Aromatoleum aromaticum EbN1: one gene and its partner. The protein of the gene in region 2 binds, or shares a complex with, the protein of the main gene of each other region. Links are inferred from orthologs where the notes say so. Each region holds a gene or a part of one and is shown on either strand. Other genes may lie near its edges.

Region 1 (14,297 bases), 380 kb from region 2 along the record:
ATTCCGCCCAAGAGTTCACATCGACGGCGGAGTTTGGCACCTCGATGTCGGCTCATCACATCCTGGGGCTGTAGCCGGTCCCAAGGGTATGGCTGTTCGCCATTTAAAGTGGTACGTGAGCTGGGTTTAAAACGTCGTGAGACAGTTTGGTCCCTATCTGCCGTGGGCGCTGGAAGTTTGAGAGGACCTGCTCCTAGTACGAGAGGACCGGAGTGGACGCACCCCTGGTGTACCGGTTGTGACGCCAGTCGCATCGCCGGGTAGCTAAGTGCGGAAGAGATAACCGCTGAAAGCATCTAAGCGGGAAACTCGCCTCAAGATGAGACTTCCCCGGGGCCTCGAGCCCCCTGAAGGGTCGTCGAAGACCACGACGTTGATAGGTCGGGTGTGGAAGCGCAGCAATGCGTTGAGCTAACCGATACTAATTGCCCGTGAGGCTTGATCCTATAACCCTGGATCGAACACCGCGACAACTCACCGAAAAACGCATCACACCAACAACACCCCACACACTTTGCTTCTCCGCTTTGTTACCCTTTACAGTCTGACGACCATAGCGTCCTGGCACCACCCCTTCCCATCCCGAACAGGACCGTGAAACAGGACCGCGCCGATGATAGTGCCTAAACGGGTGCGAAAGTAGGTCATCGTCAGACTACCCTTTGCTCTGCACAAAAGCCGCTCCCCCTCCCCGGGAAAGCGGCTTTTTGCTGTCAACATCCCCCCTCCAGGCAAGGCGCGCGCCGCCCGGCCGGAACGCCCGTCCCGCTGGGCCTCCCGTCCGTGACGCGCCCACGCGCTGCGCCGCGGCGCCCCCCGCCCTCGGCGTGACTTGCCGCGCGCGTTGCGGCAGAATCCTCCCTGCGGCTCATGTCGCCCACGGGGCGGCCCCGACGACATTAGCCCCGGCATGGCGTCTATCCCGTCTTACTCAGAAGACAGGAACTTAAGCGACAAATTCAAACTGGAAAGCTAATGATTTCAATCTATTGCGATGAATATATGGGCCGACGGTGTCGTCCTACTTGCTGACTTCTGAGTAACGCCTACCCAATCCCCGGAGCATGATCATCGGATTCCGGTACAGAATGTCTTCGGAATTTCGGATATGCTCGGAGAACTTAATTCGACAGCGAACCACCATGCAGGTCGTCGTCGGATTTCATGCTATTAACGAGCCAAAACGGGATGCAAGATGAGTGAAGCGGTCCGCGACTTTTCGCAGTGCTACGGTCACGATTTCGAGGACCTGAAAGTTGGTATGTCAGCGGCCATCGGGCGCACCGTGACGGAGGCGGATATCGCTATTTTCGCTGGCATTTCGGGTGATACGAATCCCGTTCACCTCGATGCCGAATTTGCGGCGTCGACGATGTTTGGCGAACGAATCGCTCATGGGATGCTGTCGGCGAGCTTCATTTCTGCAGTGTTCGGTACGAAGCTGCCAGGACCGGGATGCATCTATCTCGGGCAGTCGCTGAACTTCAAGGCCTCAGTGAAAGTCGGCGAAACGGTCGTCGCCCGTGTGACAGTACGCGAGCTCGTGGCTCACAAGCGCCGGGCGTTCTTTGATACTGTCTGTACGGTGGCCGGAAAAGTGGTACTCGAAGGCCATGCGGAGATCTACCTTCCCGCCAGGCAATAACGGGTCTTCCCTCCCCTCTGGGTCAAGATAGTTGTCGCCTCGATAGAATCCGAAACCCGAGGGCGATAACGGAAGAACGAAGTGGCCAGATACGGACAAGCATTCAAGGACAAGGCGGTAGCACGGTTGTTGCCACCGGAGAGCGCATCGGTGGAGACGGTTTCCCGCGAACTGAGCATTTCAACGGCCACGCTGGAGCGGTGGCGCGCGGATGCGCTGTCCAGGCCCGCTCGCGAGCGGGCCTGGACAGCGCCGGCCCGATTCGAGGCAGTGCTGGTCACCGCAGCGATGGACGAGGCGAGCAAGAGCGCCTGGTGCCGGGAGAACGGCGTGTATCCGCAGGAGCTCGAGCAATGGCGCACGGCGGCCACACAGGCGCTGGCCGACCCCGAAGACGCGGCGCGCACCAGCCACCGGGAACAGAAGGCCGACCGGCGTCGCATCAAGGACCTCGAGCGCGACCTGCGCCGCAAGGAGAAGGCCTTGGCCGAAGCCGCCGCGCTGCTGGTGCTGTCAAAAAAGCTCGAGGTGATCTTTCCAACGGACAAGGACGAGGACGCATGATCGGCCTGGAAGATCGCCAAACGATGGTCCGCCACATCGAGACTGCTCACGCAGCCGGTGCGCGCTTGCGCCCGGCGTGTGAGCTCGCTGGCATCACCGTGCGTACCCTGCAACGCTGGAAGGCCGAGGACGGCCTGCAGGTCGGAGACCGCCGGCCTCTGGCCGAGCGCCCGACGCCCGCGCATGCGCTCACCGACGAGGAGCGCGCCCGCGTCCTGGCGGTGGCCAACGAGCCGCGTTTCGCCGATCAGCCGCCGGCGCGCATCGTGCCGGCGCTGGCCGACGAAGGCGTCTATATCGCCAGCGAATCGAGCTTCCAGCGCGTGCTGCGCGCCCACGGGCAAACCCGTCACCGGGGTCGCGCCCGGGCGCCCCAGCGCTCGCGCACGCCGACCACGCATGTGGCCACCGCGCCCGGCCAGGTCTGGTGCTGGGACATGACCTATCTGCCCACGCAGGTGCAGGGGCGCTGGTTCTATCTCTACCTGATCCAGGACCTCTACAGCCGCAAGATCGTCGGCTGGGAGATCCACGACGCCGATGACGCTGACCATGCGGTGAGCCTGCTCAAGCGCACCGCGCTCTCCGAAGGCGTCCACGCGATGATCGACAAACCCGTGCTTCACGGCGACAACGGCAGCACGCTCAAAGCCACCACGGTGCTCGCGATGCTGCACTGGCTGGGCGTCAAACCGTCGTACTCGCGCCCGCGCGTCTCCGACGACAACGCCTACGTGGAGTCGCTCTTCAAGACGGCGAAGTACCGCCCCGAATTCCCGGCGCGCGGCTTCGCCACCCTGGAAGACGCCCGCCTCTGGGGACACGACTTCGTGCGCTGGTACAACTTCGAGCACCGCCACAGCGGCATCCGCTACGTCACGCCGGCGCAGCGACACGCGCTGGAGGATCGGGCGATCCTGGCTGCACGCCATCAGACGTATCTCCAGGCCCGCGAGCGCCACCCCGCACGCTGGTCCCGTGGGACACGCGACTGGACCCCGATCGGCGCGGTCACGCTCAATCCGGAGCGCGACGCGGTCGTACGCGACCACTTGCATGCTGAAGACATAGGGCGGTTGGTTGCATGAATCAGGCGACAACTATCTTGACTTGTTCCGCCTCGCTGGCAACAGCGAGGGCGTGACTGAGCGCGGGCTTCAGTTCGCGCCAACAACCAAGCGCTTGTCACATTCGATCAGCGCATACGCCGAGTGATTGTGGATGGATTCGAAATTTTCTGACTCCACCCGATAGCAGTCGATGCGGGCCTCGGCATTGAGAAGACCGGCGACGTCCCGAACCATGTCCTCGACAAACTTTGGATTGTCGTACGCATGCTCCGTGACGTATTTCTCGTCCGGGCGCTTCAGAAGGCCGTAGAGCTGGCAGGAAGCCTGGCTTTCGACGAGCTGCACGAGTTCTTCGATCCAGAGGAAACTGTTCGTTTGAGCAGTGACGGTGACGTGAGAGCGCTGATTGTGAGCGCCATATTCCGAGATTTTTTTCGAGCACGGGCACAGGCTCGTTACCGGTACGACGGTCTTCATCGTGAAAGTGTACGCGCCCCCTTCCCGTATTTCTGCCGTAAACGTGACCTCATAGTCCATGAGGCTCTGCACTCCGGAGATCGGGGCGGATTTGTTGATGAAATAGGGGAAGGTAAGTTCGATCTGACCTGTCTCGGCTTCGAGGCGCTTGACCATTTCACGCAGCATCGGCTCGATGGACTCGACCGAAATCTCCCGCTCGTTTCCATTGATGATCTCGATGAAGCGCGACATGTGGGTTCCCTTGAAGTTATGAGGGAGGCCGACGTACATGTTGAAAACGGCAATCGTGTGCTGCACGCCGCCGTTCTTGTCACTGACTCGCACGGGATGACGAATGGATTTTATGCCGACCTTGTCGATGGCCAGTTTCCGGCTGTCGTTGAGGTTCTGGACGTCGGGAATGGCATGAGCCTGTTGGGAAGTCATCTGCTGTTCTCTGGTGAAACTGGTAATGAATCCTATCATTCCCGACAAAAACGCTCAATTATTGTCAGGGCTGAAGCGGCGCCTTATTGCGGCCACAATGCCCGGAGCGTCAAGCCCGACCGACTCGAGGAGCTGGGACTGGTCTCCGTGGTCGATGAAGGTGTCCGGCAAGCCCAGGCGCAGCAGCTGGGGACGGTCTGACAAACTTTCCAGCACTCTCGCCACCTCCGATCCGGCGCCTCCGATGACGATATTTTCCTCGAGGGTGACGAGGAGGTCGTGGCTGGCGGCCAGTTCCTCGATAAGCGTGACGTCGAGCGGTTTGACGAAACGCATGTTGGCCACGGTCGCGTCGAGCTGCTCGGCGGCCTGCAGTGCATTGAAGAGCAGGCTGCCAAAGACGAGCAGCGCGATGCGGTGGCCGCTTCGGCGGATCTCGCCCTTGCCGATCGGTAGCGCCGACATCGCGGTTTCCGGTCCCACCTGCATCCCGCCGCCGCGCGGATACCGCACGGCGGCGGGTCCGTTGTGACGGTAAGCCGTGTAGAGCATCTGCCGACACTCGTTTTCATCGGCGGGTGCCATGACGACGAGGTTGGGAATGCAGCCGAGGTAGGAGAGATCGAAGGCTCCGTGATGCGTGGCGCCATCGGCCCCGACGAGTCCGGCGCGGTCGATCGCAAACATCACCGGGAGGTTTTGCAGCGCGATGTCGTGGATGAGCTGGTCGTAGGCGCGTTGCAGGAAGGTCGAATAGATCGCCACAACGGGCTTGAAGCCTTCGCATGCAAGGCCAGCGGCGAACGTCAGCGCGTGCTGCTCAGCGATTCCTACGTCATAGTAGCGATTCGGGAATTCCTGCGCGAACCGCACCATCCCGGAGCCCTCGCGCATCGCCGGTGTGATGCCGATGACTTTTTCATCCTGTGCGGCGATGTCGCATAGCCAGTCTCCGAACACCTGTGTGTACGTGAGCTTGGCGGCACCTTTGGCGGTCTGGATGCCTGCTGTATGGTCGAATGTCGAAACCCCGTGGTAAAGGACGGGATCTGCTTCGGCGAGCTTGTACCCTTGCCCCTTGCGCGTGATGACGTGCAGGAAGTGCGGGCCGTTGAGCTTGCGCAGGTTCTGCAGTGTCGGGATCAGGGCGTCGAGATCATGCCCGTCGATCGGGCCGTAATAATGGAAGCCGAACTCCTCGAACAGCGTTCCCGGGGTGATCAGGCCCTTCACATGCTCTTCGACCTTGCGGGCGAAGTCGAGCATCGGCGGGGATACGCCCAGCACCTTTTCGCCGGCACGGCGCGCGGCATTGTAGGTACGACCCGAAAACATGCGGGCGAGGATCTTCGTCAGCGCGCCGACAGGAGGTGATATCGACATTTCATTGTCGTTGAGAATCACCAGAAGGTTGATGTCACGCATGTCTCCAGCATTGTTCAGGGCTTCGAAGGCCATGCCCGCCGACATCGCGCCATCGCCGATCACCGCAATCGAGCGCCGTTGTTCGCCGCGGTTGCGCGCAGCCACCGCCATCCCCAGCGCCGCCGAGATCGAGGTCGACGAGTGCGCTGTGCCGAACGTGTCGTAGCTGCTTTCCGAGCGGCGCGGGAAGCCCGAGATTCCGCCGAACTGGCGCAGCCTGCTCATTGCCTCGCGTCGACCGGTGAGGATCTTGTGTCCGTAGGTCTGGTGGCCTACGTCCCACACGATGCGGTCCTCCGGCGTGTCGAAAATGTAGTGCAGCGCGATCGACAGCTCGACAGTGCCAAGGTTGGAAGACAGGTGTCCGCCGGTCTTCGAGACCGACTCGATCAGAAATGCGCGCAGCTCCGCGGCCAGGGCCGGGAGTTCGCGACGGTCCAGCTTGCGCAGATCAAACGGTGAGTCGATGCGGTGAAGCAGGGGGTACGGGGGCATGTGCAGGTCCGGCGGAATCGGAATTCAGAATCTTCGATGGACGATGAAAGTGGCGAGTTCGTCGAGTCTGGCGGCCTGGGGTCCGAAAGGCGTGAGGGCTTCACGGGCGTCGGCAAGCAGCGATTCGGCGAGCGCACGGGCTTCCGTCATGCCGAGGAGGGTTACGTAAGTCGGTTTGTTGTTGTCGGCATCCTTGCCGGCTGTTTTTCCGAGTGTCGCCGTGTCGGACTGCGTATCGAGGATATCGTCGACGACCTGGAACAGCAGGCCCACGAGCTTCCCGTAGTGATCGAGGCGTTCCAGGCGGTCTGAGTCGAGTCTCGCGCCGCACGCAGCTCCGAGCAGGACCGAGGCCCGGATCAAGGCGCCGGTCTTGTGGATATGCATGTATTCGAGCTCTTCGCGGCTAAGCTGTTTGCCTACCGCAGCAAGGTCGATCGCCTGTCCGCCCGCCATGCCCCGTGAGCCGGACGCGCGTGCGAGCTGGGTGATCATCGACAGCTGTTCCGACGGGTCCTCGGTCAGCGGGTGCTCGGAGAGGGACTGGAAGGCGAGTGCCTGCAGGGAATCGCCCACCAGCAACGCGGTGGCGTCATCGTATTCGACATGCACCGTCGGTTTGCCGCGCCGCAGCACATCGTTGTCCATGCACGGCAAGTCGTCATGGACCAGGGAATAGGCGTGGATCAGCTCGACGGCGCACGCAACTTTGTCCAGCCGTTCAGGGGCAGCCCCGACGAGACCTCCTGCCGCATGGACGAGCAGCGGCCTGATGCGCTTGCCGCCACCCAGTACCGCGTAGCGCATCGCTTCGTGAAGCCGGGCGGGAGCGATGTTCGCGTCGGGGAGAAGGTTTTCCAGTGCGGTTTCGGAGCGTCGCTGGATGGCTTCCATCCAGGCCAAAAAATTCATGTGGCTCATTCCTGGTCCCTCATGTCTTCAGCCGGATTCCGCGGGGCCAGAACATCGTTTTCCAGCTGGCGCACCCGCTGTTCGGCAGCTTGCAGAGTTTCCTGACAGTGTTTCAGCAGGTTGGCGCCGCGTTGATACCGTTCCAGCGCCTGTTCGAGCGAGATTGCTCCGCTTTCCATTTCCTGAACAATCGCTTCGAGTTCGGCAATGGCGGATTCGAAGGATTTTGGCGCAGTTGGGGCCTTGGCCATGACTCGGGGCCGTGCAAAATAAAAGGGGGAAAAGTAACCGATCGGGCTACTGGCGGTCAAACAACTTCTCGAATAGAATCATCCGCTCATTTTTTCCGAATTTCTTGGGATTTACATGGGAGGTTCGGGGATGTCCGATCTCGCATCCAGGGCCAAAATGGCCCCGGCGGTTTCCCAGTTGCCGGTTTCGATGTACTTCGACGAAAAAATCTTCGAACTCGAGAAGCGCCTGTTGTTCCAGGGCGGGGCGGGATACGTCGGCCACGAGCTGATGGTACCGGAAGTCGGAAACTATCGCTCTCTCGAATGGCTGGACCATTCCAGGCTGCTGTTTCGCACGCAGGACGGCATCCATCGACTTTCGAACGTCTGTCGCCACCGCCAGGCCATCATGTTGCAGGGCACCGGCACTGCCGAACGGATCGTCTGCCCGGTCCATCGCTGGACGTACGACCAGCAGGGCCGACTTCTCGGTGCGCCCCGTTTTCCTGAGAATCCGTGTCTCGACCTCCAGCGCGACGCGCTGGAAAACTGGCACGGGCTGTTGTTCGCCGGCCCGCGCTCGGCCCGTGCCGACCTGGCGGGGATGGAACTGGCGCCGGAACTGGGTTTTTCGGGCTTCAAGCTCGATCGGGTCGAGATTCACGAGTGCAATTACAACTGGAAGACTTTTATCGAGGTGTACCTCGAGGATTACCACATCGCGCCTTTCCATCCCGGACTGGGAGGCTTCGTCACCTGTGACGACCTGACCTGGCAATTCGGGGACTGGTATTCGGTGCAGCGTGTGGGCGTCACTTCGCTGGCCAGACCGGGTTCGGATGCATACCGAAGATGGCATGAGGCGGTCCTCGCCTATTACGGCGACAACCGGCCGCCCCAGGGCGCGATCTGGCTGACGTATTACCCGAACGTGATGGTCGAGTGGTATCCGCACGTGCTCGTCGTCAGCACGCTGATTCCGCGGGACGTAAACAGGACGACCAACGTCGTCGAGTTTTACTACCCTGAGGATATCGTCGAGTTCGAACGCGAGTTCGTCGCAGCCGAACAGACTGCCTACATGGAGACCGCGATCGAGGACGACGACATCGGCGAGCGTATGGACCGGGGTCGCCGGGCGTTGCTGCAGGAAGGGCGCGACGAGGTGGGGCCGTACCAGTCGCCGCTCGAGGACGGGATGCAGCATTTCCATGAGTTCTACCGGCGCATTCTCGGGCCGCATCTCTGACTTCGGCGGGCGGTGAGGGAGGCCGGTACGGTGCCTGGCGATCGCGTCTGGTGATGTGCCGGGCGCGTGCCGGCGGGAGTTCAGTCCGGAGTCTGAAGCTCGCGCGGTAGCGGGAAGGTTACGCGCTCGGGCACTCCCTCCAGCGTGCGCACCGAGCTTGCCCCCAACTCCTTGAGGCGTTCGACGACCGCATCGACGAGCACTTCCGGCGCCGATGCCCCGGCCGTGACGCCGACGCGTTTCTTGTCTTCGAGCCATATCGGCTCGATGCCCTCGGCGTTATCGACGAGATAGGCCGGCACGCCGAGCAGTTCGGCAACCTCACGCAGGCGGTTCGAATTCGAACTGTTGCGCGAGCCGACGACGAACACGACATCGACTCGCGGCGCCATGAACTTGACCGCGTCCTGGCGGTTCTGCGTCGCGTAGCAGATGTCGTCCTTCTTCGGTCCGACGATCGCCGGGAAGCGTGCCCGGAGTGCGGCGACGAGCGTGGCGGCGTCATCGACCGACAAGGTCGTTTGCGTGACGTACGCGAGCTGCTGCGGGTCGGCGACCTCGATGTTCGCGACGTCCTGGACGACTTCGACGAGGTGGATGCCGTCACCAACCTGACCCATCGTCCCTTCGACTTCGGGATGGCCCTTGTGTCCGATCATCACGATCTCGCGCCCCTGCTCGCGCATGCGTGCGACTTCCAGATGCACCTTGGTCACCAGCGGGCAGGTCGCGTCGAAAACTCGCAAGCCGCGCCTTTCCGCTTCGCTGCGCACGGCCTGCGGCACCCCATGCGCGCTGAAGATCACGGTCTGGCCAGTCGGCACTTCGTCAAGTTCTTCGACGAAGATCGCGCCCTTCGCACGAAGTCCGTCGACGACGAACTTGTTATGCACGACTTCATGGCGTACGTAGATCGGCGCGCCGAAACGTGCGAGTGCCTGTTCAACGATCTCGATCGCGCGCTCGACGCCTGCACAGAAGCCGCGCGGATTTGCGAGCAGGATTTCCTTGTCGTCCATGGCTGGTCCCTGGGGTGGCTGGGGTCGGGGGTTCGCGTTCAGCGCGTGCTCAAAGAACGCCGATCACTTCCACTTCGAAGCGGATCGTCTTGCCGGCGAGCGGGTGGTTGAAATCGACGACCGCGAACGTTTCGTTGATTTCCCGCACCAGCCCCGAATAGCGGGAACCGTTGGGCGCGCCGAATTCCATGATCGTCATCGGTTCGATCTCCTCTTCGGGCATGTGCTCCCGTTTCACGCGCTCGACGAGCTCGGGATTGTGGGGGCCGAACGCCTCTTCGGGCGCGAGCGTGAACAAGTGGTGCTTGCCGATCTCGAGGCCGGCGAGCAGGCGTTCGAGGCTGGGAAGCAGCTCTCCAGCGCCCAGCTGCAGCGTCGCGGGCGTGCTTTCGAAGGTGCTGATCAGCGGCTGGCCGTTTTCCATGGCGATGCGGTAGTGCAGCGTCACCAGGCTGTCGGGTTGGACGATCTGGGTCACGAGGGGTTCTCCGAAGTGGATGAGTCGCGGGAGGCGTCACGAGGTGAGCGAAACTGCGCCCACAGCATCACGGCGACACCGACAGTGATGGCGGAGTCGGCGACGTTGAAGGCCGGCCAGCCGTGGCGGCCGATATGGAAGTAGAGAAAATCGACCACTGCGCCATGCACGATCCGGTCGATGACATTGCCGACCGCTCCGCCGATGATGAGGCTGAACGCCAGCGGCAGTGCACGTTCGTGCTGGTGATGGCGCAGCATCGCGAGCAGCCAGCCGCAGACGACGAGCGCGAGTGCAATGAAGAACCAGCGCTGCCAGCCCGAATGGTCGGCAAGAAAGCTGAATGCCGCGCCGGGGTTGTAGACCAGAACGAGCTGGAAAAAGCCCGTGACGGGCACCGCCTCGCCGAAGTCGAGCCGTGACAGCACCAGCCATTTCACGAACTGGTCCAGCGCCACGACCAGCGCAGCCAGTGCGAGCCAGCCGAAGAAGCGTCGCGTCAGCCCGTGCGGTGCGGCGGGCGCGGGTTCTCGGGAGGCCTCAGGCATGCGTGCGGCTTTCCCCGTCGCCATGGAGGTTCGTGCAGCAGCGTCCGCACAGCTCCGGGTGATCGGCATCGACGCCGATGTCTTCGCGGAAATGCCAGCAGCGACCGCACTTCTGGTGACTGGATGGCGCAGCGTCCACGCCTTCATCGGCTTCGGTTTCGACCCGTACCAGTTCCGCGCGGGACGTGATCAGCACGAAATGCAGATCCGCGCCGACGCTCGCGAGCGCGTCGAAACGCGCCCCGCTCGCGCGCACGCGCACTTCTGCCTGCAGCGAAGCGCCGATCCTGCCGTCGCTGCGCAGGCTTTCGAGCACTTTCTGCACCTCCGCCCTCGCGCTGCGGATCAGCTCCCAACGAGCGAGGATTTCATCGCTTGCCCCGAGTTCGGGCAATTCGTGCCAGGTGTGCAGCATCACGCTGTCCTCGGCGTCGTTGCCCGTCACCCGCCAGATTTCCTCGGCAGTGAAAGTCAGGATCGGCGCCATCATCCGGGTGATCGCCTGCGTGATGTGCCACAGCGCGGTCTGGGCGGCGCGGCGGGCGCGGGAATCAGCCTTCGTCGTGTACAGGCGATCCTTGAGGATGTCGACGTAGAACGCGCCCAAGTCCTCGGCGGCGAAGTTCTGCAGCGCCTGCACGATCTTGTGGAACTCGAAGCGCGCGTAATCGCCGGTGACCTGCTCCTGCAGTCGGCGAGTCAGCGCGAGCGCGTAATGGTCGATGTCCAGCCACTCCTCGACCGGTACGCCGTCGCGGGCGATGTCGAAATCGCCAGTGTTGGCGAGCAGGAAGCGCAGCGTGTTGCGCAGGCGGCGATAGACTTCGACGACACGGTCGAGGATCTCCTTCGAGATCGTGAGCTCACCCGAATAGTCGGTGGCGGCGACCCACAGGCGCAGGATCTCGGCGCCGAGCTTGTCCGAGACTTCCTGCGGCGCGACGACGTTGCCTTTCGACTTCGACATCTTCTTGCCCTGGCCGTCGACAACGAAGCCGTGCGTCAGCAGTGCGTCGTACGGTGCACGTCCGTCGATCGCGCAGCCGGTCAGGAGCGACGAGTGGAACCAGCCGCGGTGCTGGTCCGAGCCTTCGAGATAGAGGGCCGCCGGCCACTGGCTGTCGGCAGCGTGCGAGCCGCGCAATACCGTCCAGTGCGTCGTGCCGGAGTCGAACCAGACGTCGAGCGTGTCGCGCATCTTGTCGTACTGCGCGACGTCGCTGCCGAGCAGCTCGGCCGCGTCGAGCTTGAACCAGGCGTCGATGCCGTGCTGTTCGACGCGCTGTGCGACCTGCTCGAGCAGTTCGAGCGAGCGCGGATGCGGTTCGCCGGTTTCCTTGTGCAGGAACAGCGGGATCGGGACGCCCCAGTTGCGCTGGCGCGACACACACCAGTCGGGCCGGTTCGCGATCATCGAATGCAGCCGCGCCTTGCCCCACGCGGGATAGAACTGCGTCTCGTCGACGGCCTTCAGCGCCAGTTCGCGCAGCGTCGCGCTGCCGGGCTCGACCGCTTCGCGTCCCGGCAGGCGGTCCATGCCGACGAACCATTGCGTCGTCGCGCGATAGATCACCGGCGTCTTGTGGCGCCAGCAGTGCATGTAGCTGTGCGTCAGCGTGCCCGAGGCGAACAGGCTGCCGACTTCGGCGAGCTTGTCGACGATCTTCGGGTTCGCATCCCACACCGACAGGCCGCCGAAGAAGGGCAGGCTCCCGGCAAAAGTGCCGTCGGCCTGCACCGGATTCAGGATTTCGTCGTTGCGCATGCCGTAGCGGGTGCAGGAGACGAAGTCGTCGAGGCCATACGCGGGCGCGCTATGCACGATGCCCGTGCCAGCATCGGCCGCGACGTAGTCGCCAAGGAAGACCGGCGAGAGACGGTCGTAGAACGGATGGCGGAAGTTGATGCGGTCGAGCGCGACGCCCCGAGCCGCAGCGAGCACGCGGCCTTCGAGCTGGTAGCGTTCGAGGGCCGATGCCCGCAGTTCGGCAGCGAGGATCAGCAGACCCTTCGGTGTTTCAACCAGTTCGTATATCAGTTCGGGATGCACATTGAGCGCCTGATTGGACGGAATCGTCCAGGGCGTCGTCGTCCAGATCACGATATAGACGGGCTGCTCCGGCAGGGTATCGAGGCCGAAGGCGTGCGCAAGCTTGTCACGTTCGTTGTCGACAAGCGGGAAGCCCACGTCGATCGCCGGCGATTTCTTGTCCTGGTACTCGACTTCGGCCTCGGCGAGCGCCGAGCCGCAATCGAAGCACCAGTTCACGGGTTTCAGTCCCTTGAACAGGAAGCCTTTGCGGAACAGCTCGCCAAGCGCGCGGATCTCGTCCGCTTCATTCGAGAAGTTCATCGTGCGGTAGGGATTGTCCCAGTCGCCAAGCACGCCGAGGCGGATGAAGTCCTTCTTCTGCCGCTCGATCTGTTCTGCGGCGTACTCGCGGCACAGTTCGCGCGCGCGATCGGCCGGCAGGTGCTTGCCGTGCTGCTTCTCGATCTGGTGCTCGATCGGCAGGCCGTGGCAGTCCCATCCCGGAACGTAGGGTGCGTCGAAGCCGGCTAGCGTCTTCGAGCGGACGATGATGTCCTTGAGGATCTTGTTCACCGCGTGCCCGATGTGGATGTCGCCGTTCGCGTAGGGCGGCCCGTCGTGCAGGACGAACTTCGGCCGCCCGGCCGCCGCCTTGCGGACCTTCTGGTAGAGCTTCTTCGCCTGCCAGTCGGCGACCCACCCCGGTTCGCGCTTCGCGAGATCGCCGCGCATCGGGAACGGGGTGTCGGGCATGTTCAGGGTCTTGCGGTAATCAGCCATGATGGTGTTTTCGGCCTCAGGGGCGAATCGGGTGTTGTGCGAACCAGGCGTGGGCATTTTCCGCGTCCCGCGCAATCTGGGCGATGAGCGCGTCGAGCGATTCGAACTTGGTTTCGTCGCGCTGCTTGTTGAGGAAATGGACGCGCAGATGAGCGCCGTAACAGTCGCGGTTCCAGTCGAAGAGATGGACTTCGAGCCTCGGACGCCCCGAAGCGGTTATCGTCGGCCGCACGCCAATGCTCGCGACGCCTGCGACGGGTTCCGCGGCGAGTCCTTCGACAGCGACCGCGAACACGCCGGACAACGCCGGCCGCCGGTGTTTCATCTGGATGTTGACGGTCGGATAGCCGAGCGTGCGGCCGATCTTGTCGCCGTGGACGACACGCCCGGCGATGCTGTAGGGACGGCCGAGCAGGCGCGCGGCATGCGCGAGATCGCCTTCGGCAAGGGCCGCGCGGATCGCAGAGCTGGAAGCGCGTTCGCCATCGATGTCGAGGGTCGGCATCGCTTCGACCGCGAACCGGTGGCTGGCGCCCCGTGCCTGGAGCAACGCGAAGTCGCCCTGGCGCTTCACGCCGAAACGGAAGTCGTCGCCGATGATCAAGTGGCGCACGCCGAGGCCGCGCACGAGGATGTCGTCGATGAACTGGTCCGCGGTCAGCGCTGCGAAGCGCGCGTCGAAGCGGCAGACGTGGACGCGGTCAACACCGCAGCTGGCGAGCAGCAGCAGCTTTTCGCGCAGCGACGCGAGGCGTGCCGGCGCATCGGCCGGGCAGAAGTATTCACGCGGATGGGGTTCGAACGTGAGCACCACCGCCGGCAGGGCCAGCGAACGGGCCTTGTCGGTGAGCAGCTTGAGCAGCGCCTGGTGGCCGCGGTGCACCCCGTCGAAATTGCCGATGGTGAGAACCGAGGACTGCGCGGCGCGCTCCGGAATCCCG
Region 2 (14,197 bases):
GCGCTCGTCGAGGGATCTGACGGTGAGCGCGATCATGTCGTCGCCGGTGATGTATGTGAGCCTGAACCAGACCAACGAGGAATGCATGGCGCTGATGACCGAGAAGCGGCTTCGCCATCTTCCCGTCGTCGAGTCCAGCAGAGTGGTCGGCATCGTGTCGATCGGCGATCTGGTGAAAAGCATCGTCTCGGAACAGCGCTTCATCATCGAGCAACTCGAACACTACATCGCCGGTGACCGCGGGATCTGAGCGCAGGCGATTCGGCCTCCTCGGCGGCCTCCTCAATTCCGCTGCTGCTACGTTGCTGCCGGACTCCCTCCCGCGGGGATGAGTCCGGAGGATGTCTCAGTGCGCCTCCTTGCGTGCGCCCGACGGTTTGCCCGGGGCAGCTCGCGGCGGCGACACCGAAGGTAGATAATCCTCGATCAGGTCCCGCAAGGTCGTGCTGAGCGGCATCGCGCCAGTCGTCTCCCGCAGCGCCGCAGCGGCGTCCCGCTGCCACGTCGACAAGGCTTCCTGCGCCGAAGTGACGAAGGCGCTGTGGCTGCCGATCATCGTTTCGGCGAGGCGCTGCACGGCGTTGAGCTGGTGCTGCGCGGCTTTCCACGGCATTTCGCCCGCTGCAAGCGTAACCGCAGCCCAATCGTCGGCAGCCAGCAGGCGATCGATGACGGTCTCGAATTCGGTGCTGCAAGTGCTGATCGAATGAGTGCTCGCGTCGATCCAGCGCAGGCTGTTTTCCCGCAGCAGCGCGCACAGGCGCAAGTGCAGTTGGAGATTCGTCTTGTACAGCGCGAGCGACGCACGAGTGTCGAAATGCATGGCGACATCCTTTTCGGGAGTGGCGAAGGGGACGGGTGCGGAAGCCCGAGAATGCCTATTTTTCCCGCACGTACTGGCCGGGGGCGTCATCGAGGGCGGGGTAGCCGGACTGCGGGGCACCCAATGCCGGCGGTGCGACCGGAGCCGCCGAGCGCGCTTTCAGCCAGGCAACCCACTCCGGCCACCACGATCCTTCGTGTTCGGGCGCAACTGCAAGCCAGTGGTCGGGTGAGACATAGTTGCCGCCTTCACGTCGCTCAAGAATCTGGAAGTGCCGTCGTGCCCGCCCGGGCTCGCTGATGATGCCGGCATTGTGGCCGCCGCTGGTCAGCACGAAGGTGATTTCCGCCGGGGTCAGGTAATGCAACTTGTAGACTGACCGCCACGGCGCAACGTGGTCCGTGACCGTGCCGACACAGAAAATCGGCGTGTCGATGTCGCTCAGCGCGACGGGTTTGCCCCCGACCGGATAACGCCCCTCGCTCAGGTCGTCGTTGAGAAACAGCAGCCGCAGGTACTGCGTGTGCATGCGAGCGGGCATGCGCGTTGCGTCGGCGTTCCACGCCATCAGGTCGTTCATCGGCGCGCGCTCGCCCATCAGGTATTCGCCGACCATGCGGGACCACAGCAGATCGTACGAGCGCAGCAACTGGAACGCGCCCGCCATCTGCCCGGCGGTGAGATAGCCGGTCTCGGCCATCTGGGCTTCGAGCAGGCTGACCTGGCTTTCGTCGATGAAGAGTGCAAGTTCGCCCGGCTCGGTGAAATCCGTCTGTGCCGCGAACAGCGTCATCGATGCGAGCCGCTCGTCACCGTCGCGCGCCATCGCCGCGTTGGCGATCGACAGCAGCGTGCCGCCGAGACAGTAGCCTGCGGCATGCACCTTGCGGTCGGGGACGATCGCATTGACCGCTGTAAGCGCCGCATGGAAGCCGGACTGCACGTAGTCTTCCATGTCGAGGTCGGATTCTTCTGCGCCGGGGTTCTTCCACGAGATGCAGAACACCGTGTGCCCCTGGTCGACGAGGTACTTCACGAGCGAATTGTGCGGTGACAGATCCAGGATGTAGTACTTCATGATCCACGCCGGAACGATCAGGACCGGTTCGGGGTGGACTTTTTCGGTCGTCGGCGAGTACTGGATCAGCTCGATCAGGCGGTTCTTGAGCACGACCTTGCCCGGCGTCACGGCGACATCGCGGCCGACGACGAAGTCTTCGGCGCCGGCGGGAGGATGTCCGGTCGCGACGCGCTCGAGATCGTCCAGCGCATTCACCAGCCCCCGCCACAGGTTCGTTCCTCCTTGCTCCGTGGTGCGTTTCAACACCAGCGGATTCGTCGCGAGGTAGTTGCCTGGCGAAAAGACGTCGAGCGACTGACGTGCGGTGAACGAGACGACGTTCTCATGATGCCGGGAGACGCCGGGAACGCCGCGCGTCGCCGCCTGCCACCATTCGTCTGCGAGCAGGAAGGACTGGTGCATCAGGTTGAACGGCCAGTGGTGCCATTCGTCGGCGATGAAGCGCCGGTCGCGCGCCGGAGGCTCGATGCATTCGTGCGCCGGCGAGGCCGGCAGCGCGAGGGCGAGTTCGCGGATGTAGCGCACCAGGCGACGGTTCTGTTCGAGCGCGAGGTTGACGAGCTCCAGCCGTTTGCCTGGCGAGCCGGCAAGGTGTCCGGCCCAGTCGATGCTCGCGAGCAGCAGGGACATCGGGGAAATCGACGACGTCGCCCGTGCCAGCGCGGCATGGACTTTGATGTCGAGAGGATTGCGACTGCTTGAGGGCGATTCCGGAATTGTCGGGGGCGTCGCGGGCGAGGGATTGCGCATATTCATGTTCATCTGCTCCTGCAGGGCAACAGCGGGGCGATTATCCGTCGAGCGGGGCTCGCGCATAGTGTGGGGCATTCTTTTATGCTGTGTTAGAGTTTTCGCTGCCCGGCATGGGGCGGAAGGAACGTTCAATCGCCGGAACGCGCAGCCCCTCAGGATTCAATTCCCTCGAAGGAGACGTCGATGAAGCTCTATCACTCCCCCGGAGCATGCTCGCTGGCGCCGCATATCGTCGCGCGCGAACTGGGCCTTGCGGTCGAACTGGAAAAAGTCGATCTCCCGACGAAGAAGACGGCCGGCGGCGACGACTACTGGAAGATCAACCCGAAAGGCTACGTGCCGGCGCTGGTCCTCGACAATGGCGAGGTGCTCACGGAAGTCGGTGTCATCTGCCAGTACCTCGCGGACCAGAAACCCGAATCGGGGCTGGTGCCGAAATTCGGCACGATGGAGCGTTACCACCAGATGGAGGCGCTCAATTTCGCCGCCACCGAAGTTCACAAGCAGATCGGGGCGCTGTTCAATCCGGCGATGACGCCGGAGTCCAAACAGGTGCAGCTCGGCACGATCGAGCGCCGCCTCGATGCGCTGGAAAAAATCCTTGCCGGAAAGCAGTTCGTCACCGGTGACACCTTCACAGCTGCCGATGCGTATCTTTTCACCGTGCTCAACTGGACGGGGATGCTGAAGATCGACGTCGCGAAGTGGCCCAACATCCAGGCGTTCATCGCGCGTGTCGCGCAGCGGCCCAAGGTGCAGGAGGCGATGAAAGCCGAAGGCCTGGTCGCGTAGCGACGAGGGCTCTTGCACCCGGAAAAACGGCCCGTCGATGTGAAGTCGACGGGCCGTTGTGTTTTTTGCGCGGCCCGTGGAAGGGCTGCGAAACAGCGTTCAGCGCTCGCTCAGGCGGCGAAATTCTTCGATGCGAAGTCCCAGTTCGCGAGATTGTTCAGGAACGCGGCGACGAAGTCCGGGCGGCGGTTGCGGTAATCGATGTAATAGGCGTGTTCCCACACGTCGATGCACAGCAGCGGCTCGTCGCCGGTCGTCAGCGGCGTGCCCGCAGCGCCCATGTTGACGATGTCGACGCTGCCGTCGGCTTTTTTCACGAGCCACGTCCAGCCGGAGCCGAAGTTGCCGACGGCCGAGGTGGTGAAAGCCTTCTTGAAGTCTTCGAACGACCCCCACTTGGCTTTGATCGCGTCGGCCAGTGAGCCCGCCGGTTCGCCGCCGCCGTTGGGCTTCATGCAGTTCCAGAAGAAGGTGTGGTTCCAGACCTGGGCGGAGTTGTTGTAGATGCCGCCAGCCGGGGCCTTCTTGACGATTGCCTCGAGATCGAGGTTCTCGAATTCGGTGCCCTTGATCAGGTTGTTCAGGTTCGTCACGTAGGCCTGGTGATGCTTGCCGTAGTGGAATTCCATCGTCTCGGCCGAGATGTGCGGGGCCAGCGCTTCTTTCGCGTAGGGCAGCTGAGGCAGGGTATGTTCCATTTTTCTCTCTCCTGTTGCAATTCAGGTTGTTGGGCTAAAAGCCTGACGATTCTAGTCGGGCTTTGATGATGGTGGCAATGCCGCAACAGCGACTCCGCAAACAGCGCTCTGCCGGAACCGCGCGTTTTTCGCGTCATGCGTCCGTGCTGTTCACCGTAGCATGAAGTCGGCCGGTGGCCAGTTCGACCGATACCTTTTCACCGCTGCCGACGCCCGCTGACGTGCGCAGGATATGGCCCTGCGCATCCCGCGTGATGCTGTAGCCGCGCGCCAGCACGGCGTGTGGCGCGAGGTGCTGAAGATGGGCGGCGAGGCCTTCCAGGCGTGCGCTCTGCCGGTCGATCAGGCGATCTGCGGCGAGGACGAGGCGGTTCGCCAGGCGTGCGCAGCGTTCGGCCTCGCGGTCGATGTCGGGCCGGCGCGCCTCGAGGCGAAGGCAAAGCTGCTCATTGCGGGCGTGCAGGCGCTCGAGACGCCGGCTCATCGCGGCGGCGAGCCGCACGCCGAGACGGGCCGTACGCTCGTGTGCCACCGCCAGGCGTTCGCGCGGGTGGACAAGGCGCAAGGCGGCGCGGTCGAGCCGCTGTGCGAGCGTGTCGAGGCGATAGTGCAGGGCTGCCGAAAGCGTCCGGCCGAGCGAAGTGAGGCGCGCACAGGCTTCATGGTAGCCGGCGCTCGCGAGTTCGGCTGCGCCGGTTGGCGTCGCCGCGCGCAGGTCGGCGGCAAAATCGGCGATCGTGAAGTCGGTCTCGTGTCCGATGCCGCTGACCACCGGCACCGGGCAGGCGCGGATCGCCCGGGCGAGGTTTTCGTCGTTGAACGCCCATAGATCCTCGATGCCGCCGCCACCACGCACCAGCAGCAGCAGGTCGATGCCATCCGTTGCGGCGCGCGCCGAGGCCACGCGCACCGCTTCGGCCAATCGCGTTCGAGCCGCCTCTCCCTGCACCGGAGCCGGGTACAGCACGACTTCGAGGTGCGGCGCCCGTCGCCGCAGCGTCGCGAGAACGTCGTGCCACGCGGCCGCTGCCGGCGACGTGACGACGCCGAGGCGTCGCGGGTAGCGCGGCAGCGCCCGCTTGAGGGCGGCATCGAACAGTCCTTCGCCGGCGAGCCTGTCCTTCAGGCGCACGAAGGTTTCGAAAAGATTTCCGACTCCGGCTTGCCGGAGCGCTTCGATACCGAGCTGGAAGTCGCCGCGCACCTCATACAGCGTCACCAGCGCGCGGGCTTCGACGCGCATGCCGTTTTCCGGCCGGAACGGCAGCAACTGGGCGCGATTGCGCCACATCGTGCAGCGAACCTGCGCTTGCGCATCTTTCAGCGTGAAGTACAGGTGGCCCGATGGCGCGCGAGTCAGGTTGGACAGTTCGCCGCCGACCCACAGCAGCGGAAAACGGGATTCGAGCGTCTGGCGCGCGAGCCGGTTGAGTTCGGCGACGCTCAGCACGTGGCCAGCCGAAGGGAGGCGGCACGGATCCCCGTCGCCATGCGGGAGCTCGGTTTGCATGCGCGGATTGTAGCGGAATCCACAAGCGCGGCGCCTTGTCAATCCTGATCAGGAAAACCCTTTCTATTCAAGGTCGTATTTTCAACATATTGATAATAAAGAAAATTTTAGTTGCTCATTTTTTGATCGAAGTGGCCATTGGCTTGACGCGACAGAGTTTCGGGGCGCTATCCGCGAAAAATCCACATACTTATCCACAGCTTTTGTGGATTCTTCGAGGCCCGCTGCCCGAGTGGCCGAGCTTGCCCTGCCGACATGCGAACGCTAGAGTTCCGCCTTTGCAAAGGGGAGTCTTCTCGCGTGTTCGCGCTCATACAGGCCTCGGGCTGGCCGATCTGGCCGCTGTTGCTGGCATCGGTGATCGCCCTGGCACTCATCATCGAGCGCCTGACGACGCTGCGCCGTTCCAGAATTGCCCCTCCCGACCTGCTCGACAAGGTGCTCGCGGATCTGCGTCAGAAAGGCGTATCGGGTGAAATGGCGAACCGCGTCGCGGCCCATTCGCCGCTCGGGAAAGTCCTCGCCGCCGGATTGCGCAACGTCACCAGTTCGCGCGATGTCATGAAGGAGGCGATCGAGGAAAGCGGGCGCGTGGTCGCGCACGAGCTCGAACGGTTCCTGACGACCCTCGGCACGATCGCCGCGATCAGTCCGCTGATGGGGCTTTTCGGCACCATCGTCGGCATGATCGACATCTTCGCGTCGCAAAGCGCTGCCGGCACGAACCCGCAGCAGCTCGCGCAGGGCATCTCGACCGCGCTCAACTCCACCGGCCTGGGGCTGATCATTGCGATCCCGGCGACGATCTTCTGGCGTCATTTCCGCGCCCTCGTCGACAGTTTCGTCATCGAGATGGAGCAGCAGGCGATCAGGCTCGTCGAAGTCGTGCACGGCGAGCGTCGCGCCTGAGAAAGCAAATGAACTTCCAGCGCGGCCGACGCCAGGAAGAGCCGGAGATCAACCTGATCCCGCTCATCGACATCATGCTCGTCCTGATCATCTTCCTCGTGCTGACGACGACGTTCTCGAAGGTCTCGGGCCTCCAGATCAGCCTGCCGACCGGCGAAGCGCAGCCGGCCGAGACGATCCCGGACGAGATCGACCTTGCAGTGAGCGCCACCGGCGACATCCTCGTGAACCGGCAGCCGGTCGGAGGCAAGGACATCGAGGCGATCGCGGTGGCGCTCGGACGCGCGGTTCCTGCCGGAAAGGATGAGCCGGTCGTCGTCATCAATGCCGACGCGAAAGCCGCGCATCAAAGCGTCATCAACGCGATGCAGGCAGCGCAGCGGGCGGGCCTCTCGCGCATCACGTTCGCGGTCCAGGCGCCGCCCCAATGACGCCGGCCCCTGCCTCTCCCCGCCCGGGGCCGGTGCGGTCGTTCTGAACCATGGCGCGCAACGCGCCGGCTTTCTGGCAGACCCGCTCGCTCGCCGCCAGGCTGCTGCTGCCGCTGTCGGGCCTGTTCCTGCTGCTCGCGGCCGTGCGCCGGCAGTTGTTCAGGCTCGGGATCCGGCGTGCGGTACGCCTTCCGGTGCCGGTCGTCGTCGTCGGCAACATCGCGGTCGGGGGCAGCGGCAAGACGCCGGTCGTCGAATGGCTCGTCGCCCGGCTGCGGGACGCGGGCTTTACGCCCGGCATCGTCAGCCGCGGCTATGGCGGCAAAGCTCCCGGCGCCGTGATCGTGCCGCCGCACGGAGATGTCCGGCTGTTCGGCGACGAGCCGGTGCTGCTCGCGCGGCTCACCGCGTGTCCGGTGGCCGTCGGCGCCGACCGCCCGGCAGCGGCGCGGGCGCTGCTGCAGGCATACCCCGGATGTGACGTGATCGTCGCCGACGACGGTCTGCAGCATTACCCGCTCGCGCGCGATGTCGAGATCGCGGTCGTCGACGAACGCACGCTGGGCAATCGCTGGCTGCTGCCCGCGGGGCCGCTGCGCGAAGGGCCGGGCCGCCTGCGCGACGTCGACATCATCATCGCCCATGGTGCACTGTCGCCCGCGCTGTCGTCGCTTCTCGACGGACGTCCGGTTTTTGCGATGCATCTCGAAGGCAGCGAATTCCGCCGGCTCGACGGCGCCGGATGCCGCAATGCCGAAGCGTTTCGCGGCGTGCGCGTGCACGCGGTCGCCGGCATCGGCCGCCCTGAGCGTTTCTTCGCCCAATTGACCCGGATGGGGCTCGAGGTCGTGCCGCACCCGTTTCCCGATCATCATCCATTCACCGCCGCGGACCTCGATTTCGCACCGGGCGAGCCGAAAATCCTCACCAGCAAGGATGCGGTAAAATGCGCGTCTTTCGCGTCCGCCGACACCTGGGAGTTCCCGGTGAAAGCGCATATCGCCGCGGGCGCCGCCGAACGTATCCTGGAGAAACTGACGCATGGACGCCCGACTGCTTGAAATCCTCGTGTGCCCGATCTGCAAGGGCCCTCTCGACTTCGTCAGGGACAAGCAGGAACTGGTTTGCAAGGCCGACCGCCTCGGCTTCCCCGTCCGCGACGGCATTCCGGTGATGCTCGAAGAGGAAGCGCGCCAGCTCGGCGCTGAAGAAGTCGACGCCTTGCGGCGCCGCTGATGGCCGCGTTCCACGTCGTCATCCCGGCGCGCCACGCGTCGAGCCGGCTTCCGGGCAAGCCGCTCGCCGACATCGCCGGCAAGCCGATGGTCGTGCGCGTGCTCGAGCAGGCGCGCCGCGCCGGCGCCGCGTCGGTGTGGGTCGCCACCGATCACCCGGAGGTGCTCGACGCGGTCAGGGCGGCCGGCGGCGACGCGCTGATGACGCGGGAAGATCATCCGAGCGGCACGGATCGGCTCGCCGAAGTCGTCGACGCGCTCGGCTGGAAAGCGGACGACATCGTCGTCAACGTCCAGGGCGACGAACCGCTGATCGAGCCGAAGCTGATCGCGGCGGTCGCGCAGGCGCTCGCCGACGACCCGGTCGCGGCGATCGCGACCGCCGCCCACCCGCTGCACGCCGCCGCCGAGTTGTTCAACCCGAACGTCGTCAAGGTCGTCTGCGATGCGCACGATCACGCGCTGTATTTTTCGCGCGCCCCGATCCCGTGGGCGCGCGATGCGTTCGCCACTGCCCGCGACGATATTCCCGCCGGCCTGCCGGTGCTGCGTCACGTCGGCCTGTACGCGTACCGCGTCGCGTTCCTGCGCTGCTACGCGAGCCTCGCTCCGTCGCCGCTCGAGCAATGGGAAGCGCTCGAACAGTTGCGCGCGCTGTGGCACGGACACCGGATCCGGGTGATGACCGTCGCGGTCGCGCCGGCAGCGGGCGTCGACACGCCCGAAGACCTCGAGCGCGTGCGGGCGGCGTTTGACCGGCATGAACGAGTCGGTTAAGTTTTGCGGCTTTTGTTGGCAGTTCTTTTTTGCATAACGACGCGGCCGGCAGCATTGGCCGCCTGACTGGGAGAGAGGTGTATGCGTCTGATTCTGTTGGGACCGCCGGGCGCGGGAAAAGGTACGCAGGCGAACTTCATCAAGGAGAAGTTCGGCATTCCGCAGATTTCCACGGGTGACATGCTGCGCGCCGCCGTCAAGGCCGGCACCCCGTTGGGCGTCGAGGCGAAGAAAGTCATGGACGCGGGCGGCTTGGTGTCCGATGACATCATCATCGGCCTCGTGAAGGATCGCCTGAAGGAAGACGACTGCAAGTCCGGCTACATGTTCGACGGCTTCCCGCGGACGATCCCGCAGGCCGACGCGATGAAGGAAGCCGGCGTGCCGATCGATTTCGTCCTCGAAATCGACGTGCCCGACAGCGAGATCATCGAGCGCATGAGCGGGCGGCGCGCGCACCTGGCGTCGGGGCGCACCTACCATGTCAAGTACAATCCGCCGAAAGTCGCCGGCAAGGACGACCTCACCGGCGAAGACCTGGTCCAGCGTGACGACGACCGCGAGGAGACGGTGGCGAAGCGCCTCGAGGTCTATCATTCGCAGACCAAGCCGCTCGTCGAGTACTACTCGAAGTGGGCCGCGTCGGGCGAGCCGGGCACGCCGAAAGTGCGCAAGATCAGTGGCCTCGGCGCGGTGGACGAGATCACTTCGCGGGCTTTCGCGGCGCTGAAGTAAACCGGGTTTTCCCGCATGGTGCGGCGAGCGGCGGGAATTTTTCCCGTCCCTCGCCGCGTTTGCGCTTCCGGACCGTGATGAACAAAGCCAACCTGCTCTATGCCCAGTCCGGCGGGGTGACCGCGGTCATCAACGCGACCGCGGCAAGCGTCATCGAAGCGGCTCGGGCCCGCGCCGATGCGGTCGGCCGGGTGCTTGCGGCGCGGCATGGCATTCTCGGCGCGCTCGACGAGGACCTGATCGACACCGCGCCGCTGTCGGTCGTCGATCTGCGCCGCCTGGCCGGCACGCCGGGCGGGGCGTTCGGCTCGTGCCGCTTCGACCTCGATCCGCCGGAGGCGAATCGCGACCAGTACGACCGCCTGTTCGCAGTGCTTGCGGCCCACGACATCGGTTATTTCCTCTACAACGGCGGCAACGGCTCAATGGATACGGTCGCGAAAGTGTCGCGCGCGGCCGCGGAGCGCGGCTATCCGCTGGTCTGCGTCGGAGTGCCGAAGACCGTCGACAACGACCTCGAAGGCACTGACTGTTCACCCGGTTTCGGCTCCGCGGCGAAGTACGCGGCGACGTCGATGCTCGAAGCCGGGCTCGACCTGGCGGCGATGACGAGCCGCGTCGGGCGCGCGTTCGTGCTGGAAGTCATGGGGCGCAACGCCGGCTGGCTGGCCGCAGCGACCGCGCTCGCCGCGCGCAACGACGACGAGCCGCCGCATGTGATCCTGATGCCCGAAGTGCCGTTCGACGAGGAAGCTTTTCTCGCGGTGGTCCGGTCCACCGTGTCGCGTCTCGGCTATTGCGCGGTCACCGTCTCGGAAGGCATCCGTCGCGCCGACGGCTCGCTGCTGATGGAGCAGGACGAGGATGCGAAAGGCCATGTCCAGCTCGGCGGGGCCGGGCAGTGCATCGCGCGCCTGATCCACTCGCGCCTCGGCTACAAGCATCACTGGGCGATTCCGGACTACCTGCAGCGCGCGGCCGGCCACCTGGTGTCGGCGACCGACCACGCGCAGGCTCGTGCGGTCGGGCAGGCGGCGGTGGAGTATGCGCTGGCGGGGCGCGACGGCGTGATGGCCGCGATCCGCCGCCTCGCCGACGCCCCATACCGCTGGGACGTCGCGCCCGTCGCGGTGGCCGCGATCGCGAACCTCGAACGCCAGGTGCCTCGCGCCTTCATTCGCCCCGACGGGCTGCACGTCACCGACGCCGCGCGCACGTACCTGCGCCCGCTGATCGAAGGGGAAATGCCGGCGTGTTTTGCCGGCGGGCTGCCGGATTATCCGCGTTTCCCGCTGCCCGGTGTGCCGCGCAAGCTCGCGCCGTACCGTCCGTGACGCACGCTCGCCGCGCCCGCCTGGATCACCCGGGGCGGCGCTCCAGCGCGGGATTCAGGCTGTAGAGGCCGGTCAGCTTCGCCTCGGCGAGCACATGGCCCGCGAGCGCATTGCGTACTTCGGCGCCGCCGAAGCGGCCTTCGAGCGCGATGCATTCGACGTCGAGCGCGTAGAGCGTGAAGACGTAATGGTGCACCAGCTCGTCATTCCACGGCGGGCAGGGGCCGTCGTAGCCGTAGTAGTCGCCGCGCATGGATTCGTCGCCCGCGAACCACGCCGTGTAATCGTTGATTCCGTGACGCCCATGCGGGGCCTGCGGTCCGGGCTTGCCGCCCGGCGTGACGGCCGCCGAGAAGCTGCCGGCCGCAATTTCCCGCAGCTCGGCGGGAAGATCCACCAGCACCCAGTGGAAGAAATCGACGCGCGGCAGATTCGCCGGCACGACGCGTCCTTCCTGATTGACGTCGTCGCCCTTGCTTGGAACATCAGGGTCATGGCAGATCAGCGCGAACGAGCGGGTTCCGGACGGGATGCTGGTCCATGCCAGGTGCGGGTTGAGGTTGCTGGCGAGGCACACGTGCCCGGCAGCCGCCGGAATGCAGAATGCGAATTCGCCGGGAATCGTGGCGTTGTCGGTGAAGCTCTGGCTCGTGAGTTTCATGCCCTTGGGCTCCTTTGGTGGGGCGGCGGGAAAGCCGGGATGGATTCATTGTAGAGCGGGTTGCGGTGATCGGTGTCCCGCCTCCCGATCGACATGGGACTCACGCAGGCCTTACGCGGCGCGGCGGCGAAAATCGCGCAGGCGAAAGCCGAGTGCCAAAAGCGTCGCGAAATACGCCACCACGCCGGCGGCGACGATCGCCGACAGCCGCAGCACGCGCGCCAGCCCGCCTTCCGTGAGCCACCACGCGTCGTCGCCACGGCCGAACCACAGCACGGCGCCGAGCACCACCAGCCCGCCCGCGAGCCGCAGCCAGAACCGGCCCCACGCCGGCTGCGGCCGGTACACGCCGCGCCGCCTCAGTCCGCGATACAGCAGCCCCGCGTTGAGCAGCGACGCGAGGCCGATCGACAGCGCGAGCCCCGCGTGCTGCAGCGGCACGATGAACGCGAGGTTCATCAGCTGCGTCGCCGCGAGCGTCAGCAGCGCGATCTTCACCGGCGTGCGGATGTCCTGGCGCGCATAGAAGCCGGGCGCGAGGATCTTCACGAGGATGAGCCCGGCAAGCCCGATGCTGTATGCGATCAGCGCGAGGCGGGTCTGCATCACGTCGGCGGCGGAGAACGCGCCGTGCTGGAACAGCGTCGAGATCAGCGGCACCGCGAGCAACGCCAGCGCCAGCGCCGCCGGCAGCGTCAGCATCAGCGTCAGGCGCAGGCCCCAGTCGAGCAGCGACGAAAAAGCTTCGGGCTGTTCGTCGGCATGCAGCTTCGACAGGCTCGGCAGCAGGATCGTCCCGAGCGCTGCGCCGAGCAGTCCGGCGGGGAATTCCATCAGGCGGTCCGCGTAGTACAGCCACGACACGCTGCCGCTGGGGAGAAACGACGCGAAGATGGTGTTGATGATCAGCGACACCTGGCTCACCGAAACGCCGAGCATCGCCGGCCCCATCAGCTTCGCGATGCGGCGTACGCCCGGGTCCGACAGCTTGAGGTCGAAGCGTGGCAGCAGCCCGATGCGCGCGAGCGGCCGCAGCTGCAGCATCAGCTGCAGCACGCCGCCGATGAACACCGCCCAGCCGAGCGCGAGCACCGGCGGGTCGAAGTACGGCGCGGCGAACAGTGCCATGCCGATGAACGACAGGTTCAGCAGCACCGGCGTGAAAGCCGGAATCGCGAAGCGGCTCCAGGTGTTGAGCACGCCGCCGGCGAGCGCGACGAGCGACATGAACAGGATGTACGGGAACGTGATGCGCGTCAGCTCGACGGTCAGCGCGAACTTGTCCGGAGTTGCCGCAAACCCCGGCGCCGTCACCTGGATGATCCAGGGCGATGCGAGAATGCCGAGCACCGACACTGCGGTCACCGCGAGCCCGAGTGCCGTGGCGACGCGATTGACGAGCCGGTGCGCTTCCTCGGGCCCCTGGCGGTTCCGGTATTCGGCGAGGATCGGCACGAAAGCCTGCGAGAACGCCCCTTCGGCGAACATGCGCCGCAGCAGGTTCGGCAGACGGAACGCGACAAAAAAAGCGTCGGTCGCGATCCCGGCGCCGAATGCCCGGGCAATGACGAAATCGCGGACGAAGCCCAGGATGCGCGACAACAGGGTCATGCCGCTTACGGTGGCGAGGGCGCGCAGCAGATTCATCTGGGATAGCCAAAAGGGGGAGATGATAGCGGCTGGAGGCTCGCGGCGCACTTGCATCGGACAGTCCGAATCGGTAGACTCGCGCGTTTTCAAGAACCAACCAACGGAAGAACATCTATGGCCAATTCGGCACAAGCCCGCAAGCGCGCCCGTCAGGCGGTCGTGGCCCGCGCTCACAACGGCAGCCTGCGTTCTCGTCTGCGTACCGCGATCAAGGCTGTGCAAAAGGCCGTCGTGGGTGGCGACAAGGCTGCGGCGCAAGCGACGTTCCGCACCTCGATGAGCACCATCGACAGCATCGCGGACAAGAAGATCATCCACAAGAACAAAGCCGCTCGCCACAAGAGCCGCCTGTCGGCCGCGATCAAGGCGATGACCGCCTGATCTTTACACCCGCTGGCAGCAAGTGAAAACGGCGACTTCGGGTCGCCGTTTTTTATTGTCCGCGGCGCGTCCGCCGCTGCGAGAGTGCAACGCCCGTTTCTGCGTCGGGCCGAACAAGACAGGGCTGCGCGGGGAATCAGATCTTCAGCTGGTCGTCGTCGATCCGGTCCACGACCAGGTCGTTGTCTTTGGCAAAGTTGGTCAGGAACTTGTAGGCCAGAGGCTCGATCTTGTACAGCCTGGCATCGACCAGCACCGCCTTGTGCCCTTTGAGCGTGCAACCCGGGCGGACGTAGGGCGAATACATCATGCGATGATCCGCGCCGAAAGCAGACATGATTCCGCACAGGCGGTCTGCCCAGTCGCTCGGGCGGAAAGTCTTTCCCTCTCGCGTGACTCCGATGATGACGAAGCTTTCGATCAATTG

Evidence for each region.
Region 1: the proteins of xseA (region 2) and EBN1_RS12510 are in contact, whole or in part, in a cryo-EM structure (PDB 8TXR), measured with the Escherichia coli proteins. The link is inferred for Aromatoleum aromaticum EbN1 from one-to-one orthologs.

What each region holds. Positions count from the first base shown.
Region 1 is NC_006513.1:2,625,481-2,639,777, forward strand. Bases 5,646-8,555 are described here. They hold EBN1_RS12510 (exodeoxyribonuclease VII small subunit), read right to left. Parts: upstream 7,269-8,555; coding sequence 7,023-7,268; downstream 5,646-7,022. Other genes in these bases: dxs (1-deoxy-D-xylulose-5-phosphate synthase), read right to left, coding at 5,646-6,105; EBN1_RS12505 (polyprenyl synthetase family protein), read right to left, coding at 6,130-7,026; EBN1_RS12515 (aromatic ring-hydroxylating oxygenase subunit alpha), read left to right, coding at 7,399-8,499. Also shown: EBN1_RS12485 (MaoC family dehydratase), read left to right, coding at 1,196-1,645; GTP cyclohydrolase FolE2, read right to left, coding at 3,367-4,185; more of dxs, read right to left, coding at 4,240-5,645; ispH (4-hydroxy-3-methylbut-2-enyl diphosphate reductase), read right to left, coding at 8,580-9,518; EBN1_RS12525 (FKBP-type peptidyl-prolyl cis-trans isomerase), read right to left, coding at 9,568-9,996; lspA (signal peptidase II), read right to left, coding at 9,993-10,544; ileS (isoleucine--tRNA ligase), read right to left, coding at 10,537-13,356; EBN1_RS12540 (bifunctional riboflavin kinase/FAD synthetase), read right to left, coding at 13,373-14,297. UniProt on the Escherichia coli protein: Bidirectionally degrades single-stranded DNA into large acid-insoluble oligonucleotides, which are then degraded further into small acid-soluble oligonucleotides.
Region 2 is NC_006513.1:3,005,854-3,020,050, forward strand. What follows is about bases 3,470-6,279. They hold xseA (exodeoxyribonuclease VII large subunit), read right to left. Parts: upstream 5,658-6,279; coding sequence 4,281-5,657; downstream 3,470-4,280. Other genes in these bases: EBN1_RS14325 (superoxide dismutase), read right to left, coding at 3,560-4,147; EBN1_RS14335 (MotA/TolQ/ExbB proton channel family protein), read left to right, coding at 5,958-6,279. In the rest of the region: EBN1_RS14305 (CBS domain-containing protein), read left to right, coding at 1-250; EBN1_RS14310 (hypothetical protein), read right to left, coding at 347-823; EBN1_RS14315 (PHA/PHB synthase family protein), read right to left, coding at 879-2,666; glutathione transferase GstA, read left to right, coding at 2,841-3,449; more of EBN1_RS14335, read left to right, coding at 6,280-6,566; EBN1_RS14340 (ExbD/TolR family protein), read left to right, coding at 6,575-6,997; lpxK (tetraacyldisaccharide 4'-kinase), read left to right, coding at 7,048-8,058; EBN1_RS14350 (Trm112 family protein), read left to right, coding at 8,039-8,233; kdsB (3-deoxy-manno-octulosonate cytidylyltransferase), read left to right, coding at 8,233-9,009; adk (adenylate kinase), read left to right, coding at 9,091-9,744; EBN1_RS14365 (6-phosphofructokinase), read left to right, coding at 9,822-11,078; EBN1_RS14370 (YbhB/YbcL family Raf kinase inhibitor-like protein), read right to left, coding at 11,104-11,739; murein biosynthesis integral membrane protein MurJ, read right to left, coding at 11,851-13,386; rpsT (30S ribosomal protein S20), read left to right, coding at 13,504-13,770; EBN1_RS14385 (DUF3579 domain-containing protein), read right to left, coding at 13,907-14,197. UniProt on the Escherichia coli protein: Bidirectionally degrades single-stranded DNA into large acid-insoluble oligonucleotides, which are then degraded further into small acid-soluble oligonucleotides.